Regions from separate parts of the Labrenzia sp. CP4 genome, predicted to be linked through region 2. Evidence: riboswitches for the same ligand, from Rfam matches in the RefSeq annotation. Region 2 holds a riboswitch; the other holds the start of a gene.
The links. Region 2 has a riboswitch for thiamine pyrophosphate ahead of thiO (glycine oxidase ThiO). Riboswitches for the same ligand answer to the same signal wherever they lie in the genome.
Positions count from the first base shown of each region.

Region 1: it holds a riboswitch for thiamine pyrophosphate, as region 2 does, so the genes downstream of both, ACP90_RS04935 (ABC transporter permease) here and thiO (glycine oxidase ThiO) in region 2, are expected to answer to the same signal.

Region 1 covers NZ_CP011927.1:1,043,902-1,047,350, reverse strand. The annotation lists gene ACP90_RS04940 (ABC transporter substrate-binding protein) at 1-409, opposite strand, end outside; gene ACP90_RS04935 (ABC transporter permease) at 432-1,277, opposite strand; TPP riboswitch at 1,335-1,441, opposite strand; gene ACP90_RS04930 (hypothetical protein) at 1,523-3,295, opposite strand.
Region 2 covers NZ_CP011927.1:3,604,372-3,607,820, forward strand. The annotation lists gene ACP90_RS16580 (thiamine phosphate synthase) at 1-30, opposite strand, end outside; gene ACP90_RS16585 (thiazole synthase) at 27-800, opposite strand; gene thiS (sulfur carrier protein ThiS) at 806-1,003, opposite strand; gene thiO (glycine oxidase ThiO) at 987-1,964, opposite strand; TPP riboswitch at 2,126-2,246, opposite strand; gene ACP90_RS16600 (DNA topology modulation protein FlaR) at 2,294-2,818, opposite strand; gene ACP90_RS16605 (pirin family protein) at 2,965-3,449, shown strand, end outside.

The sequences.
Region 1 (3,449 bases), 2.6 Mb from region 2:
AGCCGGAAACGGAAAAGCCGACACTCTTGCCCTTGAGGTCCTTCAGTTCCTGTATCGGGCCGTCCTTCAGCACGATGAGAGAATTGAGGGGCGTTTCCACCAGCGTACCGATCCATTTCAGCGGCAGCTCTTCCTCGATTTGCGCATGAAGCGTCGGCTGATAGGACACTGCGATATCGCCCTGCCCGGCAGCAACCAGTTTCGGCGGCATTGCCGGGTCCGCCGGTTCGATGATCTCAACCTCGAGACCTTCTGCCTCGAAGAAACCCTTGGTCTGCGCAGTTACCAGCGGCGCGTGATCCGGATTGATGAACCAGTCGAGCAGCAAGGTCAGTTTCTCACTGGCCTGTACCGGCCCCGATGCCAGCAGCCCGGCGGCCAATGCGAGTGACAGGATTTGTTTTTTCATGAGGTCCTCCGTAGAGCGGCAGCTAGGTGAGCGGCTGCCAGGGAACAAGAAGTCGGGTGAGATGGTTCACGGCAAAGCGCATGATCAGCACCATCGCCGCGAGCAGGATCAGGGCGGCGAACATCATGTCCGCCTGCATCCGGTTGCTGCTTTGAAGCATGATGAAGGCAAGGCCTCCTTTTGCCCCGGCCCATTCGCCGATGATCGCCCCCATGGGAGCGAACACCGCGGCCACCCGCAGGCCGGAGGCAAACGCCGGCAAGCCTGACGGCAGGCGAAAGAACCAGAGTTCCTTCAGGCGAGACAGACGATAAAGCCGGGCGAGATCGCACAAACCCGGGTCAAGCCGCTGCAGGCCATCGAAAAACGTCGATGTAACCGTGAAGAAGATGACCAGGATGATGACGACGATCTTGGAGGCCAGCCCGAAACCGAGCCAGAGCACCAGGATCGGCGCGATTGCGAAAACAGGCAGGGCCTGCGTCACCAGAATGGGCGGCATGGCGAACCTTGCAGCAATCGGAAACAGCCACAAAAGAACGGAAAGCAATGCCCCGGCGGCTGCCCCCAGCACAAACCCGAGCACCGTCTCATAGGCGGTGATGCCGGCATGATGCAGAAGGAAGCCTGCGTGTTTGACAAAGGCTGTAAAGACGCGGTCCGGACCCGGCAGGATATAATGCTGGGTGTCGAACACATGGACGATTGCCGCCCAGATAGCGACAGTCAGCAGGAGGCCGAGTATGGTCCTGGCAACAGCTTTCACAAACGCCATCATCCCGCAGCCCCCGCCGCCATTGGCCAACAGGAACGCATGAAAGCCGATACCGGCATTCGGATGTGCGGCGACCGCAGTGGTCGCAGACAAGTACGCATAGGATCTCCCGTCTTCGGACAAGCCGAAAATGACAATGGAGATCCGGGAATAGGCTAAGGATTCCGTCCCTTCGCCGGCATGACCCGGATCAGGTTCTAAGGGTTCGGCATTACGCCATCTCAGCTCCGGTAACCGGAACACCCCTCGGACCAAGGCGGACCATGCCTTGTGTGACGGAAAAAGGCAAGCCGCCGTGAGGCGGCTTCTTCAGATTTTGAAAGGAGGCAGGCTGGCGCTTAGCCGGCTTGCCAGGACGTGATCGCCTTTTCTACGGCTTCTGCACCGGCGGTTCCCTTTTCCAGGGTCAGGATGCCGCGCTTGCCGTTTTCGTAAAGCATCGGAATGTCGATCCAGCCGCGTTCACGCAGCAGGGCGAGATTGCGTTGCTGCTCGTTCGGCAAGCTGGAAAGGGCAATCCAGAAAAAGCCCGGAGACACTTTCACGGAAGCGCCGATCAGCGCATCGCCACGAGCTTCTTCCGTAGGCTTCATGACCAAGCCTGGCACGTTGACGACGTCACCCGGAGCGAAGTTTTCCGGGAACTCGTACTTGATCTCGACCAGATGGCTGGCGGGCAAGGAAGTATCGTCATTCGGCTTGATGCGAATATCGACCTTCACATCCCGCTCGGGGATTTCAATGGAGGCGCTCAGAACCGCGAGAGCCTTGCCGTCCAGATTCGTTTCTTCATCGACACCCCAAACGACTGCGCCTTGCGCAGCCGTTCCGGCACCACCGGACTCTTCCCCTTCTTCGTAAAGGATAGAGCGCTGCACCGAGGAATCCGCCGCCGTGGCGGACGGAGCCGGTGAAGTTTCGTCAGGCGAGATGGCCGAGAGATTGTCTTCCGGCACCGCAATCGGGCTTTCGGTGGTCGCAGAAGACTGATCGTTTTCTCCGCTCGTCACGATGGACGGCTGGGAAGGTTCGGGCGCAGCGGAAGCTGGTGTATCGACCTGCGGTGTATCGGCCGGCGCAGGCGAATCAGACTGTCCGGTAATCGTCGTCGTGGTTACCGTGCGTGCATCCGGGGCAACCACATCCGTCTCGCCTTCGTTCAACAGGCGGTCGGTGTTTTTCGAAGGCTCTTCACCTTCTACGGCAGGGGCAGCGGTCGAAGGCTCCGGCGTGGTGTCCGGCTGCGTATCGACAGGCGTTTGCGAAGAAGACGCGACCGGCACATTGCCGCTGTCGGCTGTCTCATCGCCCGCAGGCATCAGGAAATAGGCTCCGGCGCCCAGGATCACCAGCAACAGGAAACCCGCAGCAATGACGATCGGAACGGTGCGGCTGCCGGATGAATCACCGCGCAGCGCATCCGAAGCACTCGGCTTGGCGCGCTTGGAGCGGCTTTTCTTGGAGGCCGATTTGTCCTTCGGCTTGGCTGTTTCCTCGCCTGGATAAACCTGGTCGGCGGGATCGGCCGCACCGGTGGTATCTGCAGGCTCGAACAGGCCATCATCTGTCTGTTCCGGCTGCACAGGTCCGCCGAAAGAGGGCTCCTGGCGCACAGGCGCAGTGCTCGGGTCGGCAGCTTCCTTGGCGTGGTGAACAGCCTGGCTGGCCGCGGTGCCAAGCGCTTCGGCCTGTGTCAGGGTTTCCTTCAAGGGCGACGGAGCCGGGGTATCCACCACCGGTGCTGCAGTTGTTTCAGGTTCCTGTGGTGCAGGCGCAGGCGCTTCCGGCGCAGCCTCTGCCACCGGCTCAGCCGGAGGCGGTGTCACGGGCGGCGCGGAAACCTGCGGCGCCGGGGTCGGCGTTTCGACCTTCGGAACAGTGGGGCTGAGACCGAGGCTTTCGCGGGCGGCTTCGGCTTCCACCTTGCGAATGGCTTCTTCCAGACGCAGCTGCTCGGCCGTGATCTCGGACGGCGCCAGCGGCGGCTCATAGGCTTTCAGCTGATTGACGATGGCATTGCGCGCACGGCTGTAGACGCTTCTGCGTGCAGCACCATTGTTTTCAGGTAAAGACGCGATCGTTTTCTTCAGAATTGAATAGTAATCAGCCATCTTCCTGCCTACCGGCCGACTGCAAGGATCTGTTCTGCGGGCCCGAGATTTCGTTTCATTCTCAGGCTTATAGCAAGTTTTTCGAAAACCGGTGCTATTTCTTCAATAACTTCGCCGCGACAGAGAACCTCGCAGTACCCTTTTCCTAACACAG
Region 2 (3,449 bases):
GACGATGAGGTAAAAGGGATCGAGCTTCATTCAAACACCGCCATTCCGAGAACCGGGGTAGAAGGAACCGCCATGTCGCGAGGTTCCAGGGGTTGGGCTTCATAGGCCAGGCGACCGGCCTTAATTGCAACTGCAAAGGCCTTGGCCATTGCGACAGGGTCTCCGGCCTTTGCGACAGCCGTATTCAGCAGTACCGCATCGAAACCGAGTTCCAGAACAGCAGCCGCATGGGACGGTCTGCCAAGACCGGCATCCACAACAAGTGGGATGCCCTTGAAGTGACTGCGATAGGCACGAAGGGCATCCGGATTGACCGGCCCCTTCGCCGAACCGATTGGCGCACACCAGGGCATCAACACCTGACACCCCGCGTCAAGCAACCGTTCGCCGACGACAATATCGTCCGTCGTATAGGGAAACACCTTGAAGCCGTCATCGCTCAGGATACGTGCGGCTTCCACGAGGCCAAAGACATCCGGCTGCAGGCTGTCGTGATGACCGATCACTTCCAGCTTGATCCAGTCGGTTCCAAATAGGTCGCGTGCCATTTTAGCGGTGGTGACGGCTTCCTTTACCGAATGACATCCGGCAGTGTTGGGCAGCACCTTGACGTTCAGTTCCCGGATCAGGTCCCAGAACCGGCCGCCTCCGCCACTTCCTGCCGTTTCGCGCCGAAGGGACACCGTCAGAATTTCAGCCCCGGATACTTTCACCGCATCCGACAGAATTTGGGGTGATGGGTACTGGGCAGTACCAAGCAGGAAACGCGACGCAACGCTTTCGCCATAAACTTCAAACATCAGCGTCATCCTCCCTGCATCGGTGACAGGATCTCGATACGGTCGCCAGCTTGAAGGAAGCAATCGCTTCGGTCTTCAGCACAAACCAGATCGCCGTTGCGTGCCGTTGCAAGAAACCCATGGTCATAGGCCAGTTCGTCCAGAAGCGCAGCCAGCGTCGCGCTGACAACTTCCTGAGGTTCGCCGTTAATGGTTAGCTTCAAGGGACTTCTCCTGAAGGTGTTGCACGATCCTGTCTGCCGCCTCCATGGCAAAATGCGGAGCAAGCAGGAAGCCGTGCCGGTAGAATCCGTTCATTGACAACGCGTTGCCGGTAAACGTGAGACGAGGAAGATTGTTTGGATATGCCGGGCGGAGGCCCACCCCGGTTTCGATGATCTTTGCCTCGGCAAATCCCGGATGCAGGCTGTAGGCGGCATTTAGAAGTTCCATGGTGGACCGAACACTGACCGCTCCCTGGTCACCGCTTTCGATCATGGTTGCCCCGACCATGAAGACACCGTTGTCACGAGGCACGACATAGACAGGGATGCGCGGGTGCAGAAAACGCACCGGCCGCGAAAGCGAGACATCTGGCGCGTGGAGGATCAGCATTTCACCGCGTACGGGACGCAAGTGCGGATCCGGCGAGGCCATGCCGGTACAATCGGCGACAAGATCGGTCGCCGCGGTGAAGTGCTGCGCTTCTGACCTCACCTTGGCACCGCTTTCAGACACCTTTGCCTGCAATGCTGTGAGGGCCTGCCGCGGATCGAGATGGGCTTCCCCCGCAAAATGGAGCCCCTTTGCAAATCGGCCTGCGAGGTCCGGCTCGAGTGCGCCCAGCGCGTCAGCATCGAGCCAGGCAAAGCCGCTGGTTCGAGAAGCAAAGCGACTTAACTCGCCGGTATCGCGCGGCGCGGCAACAACCAGCGTGCCATTGTGCGAGACCTGTCCCGGCAGGACCTTGCTCCACCAGCCAATGGAGGCTTGCCCGAGCCGCAGAACATCTTCCTCGGCACTTTCCCGCTCACACCATGGCGCCAACATGCCGCCTGCGAGCCAGGAGGCACTGGCGGTGAGATCCTTGTGTTTTTCCAGCAGCTCCACCCGCACACCGCGCGAGACAAGTTCATGTGCCAGTGCCAGACCGGCTACTCCAGCCCCTTTGATACCGACCTTCATCCCGCCTCTCCTGCCAGGGTGGACGTCAGTCGTTCGACATCATGGAATGTCTGGTAGCCCGCTTGCATTCAACGGATCTCCGCAAGGACCGGAAAAGGTCTCGCATTTCGGACATTCGGCTTGGAAGGGTGGCCGGATTGGAGCATTGCCGTGGCGAACGCAGTTGGCCGAGAACACCTTCCCTTCGCCAGCATGACCTGGATCAGGTTCGTCGGGTCCCTGCACTGCGCAAGTGCACTAGCAGTATCTCAGCCTCTTCTGGAGGCACCCCGGGTGAGCCCCTGTTGTGCCGCCCGTCAGGCGCACCTGTCAAGAGACAGGATGAGCCTTCATCCTTGTTGCCAGGGGCGCGCCAGAAAGTCGTCGATTTCGGCAAGGGTGTTGAACCGATAGACTTTCAGATGGTCCGGAGGTTCGCGGTAGATGTGCTCCAGCTTGGCTCTGGCGGAGTGTCTCGTTCGCCAGATGAACCTCAGGAATTCAACAGTTTGACAGTTGAACTGCTCCGGGCAGCCCTCGGCCAGATCCGGACGGCTTTGCCCATTGTATTTCACCGACCGTTTCAGCACTCGAAATATGCGGCGCATTACTGGGACATCGAGCCAGATGAAAGTGTCGGCACGTTCGATACGTTCCGCATAGGTGTTTGAATGACCGCCCTCGAAGATCCACACATCCTTCAGATGGACCTCATGCGTCAGCCGGTCTTTCTCTTCCCGCGTCCGCTCGCTCCAACCGGAGCGGTAGTGGATCTTGTCCATATGATAGACCGGCAGTCCGGTTTTCCGCCCAAGGGCAACGGCAAGCGTGCTTTTGCCCGAGCCCGGGCCGCCAACGATCATCACGCGTTTCATGTCGCACCAAACAAAAGCAAGGAAGGGCCGGTCGTTATACAGATTGTGCAGGGGATGAAAACCCGAAACAGACTGTTCAATGGACACTTCGGCTTCGCTGGCCCTATCTAGTTTGCAAGACAGAATGTTCTTTGATGGAGAGGCAGATGAGCTGGTTGAATTGCCCTGATCCCGTACCGGGAAATGCTGCAAGCTGTGACCCGATTGAAACGATCATCGTACCGCGGACATCCGACCTCGGCGGATTTTCGGTAAGACGTGCCTTGCCGTCTGCCAGGAGGCGGATGGTTGGCCCGTTCATCTTCTTCGACCAGATGGGCCCGGCAGAACTTTTGGTCGGCGGCGGTATCGACGTGCGCCCGCATCCTCACATCGGGTTGGCGACGGTGACCTATCTCTTCGAAGGAGAAATGTATCATCGTGACAGCCTTGGAACGGAGATTGCGATTGCCCCCGGTGCTCTGAACTGGATGAGCGCCGGCAAGGGCATCGTGCATTCCGAACGTGAGAGGCCGGAACGCCTGCAGGAAAAACGTCCCCTGTTCGGCCTGCAGAGCTGGGTGGCCCTGCCCAAACACCTGGAAGAGACCGACCCGACCTTCCAGCACCACGGCACAGAAGAACAGCCGGA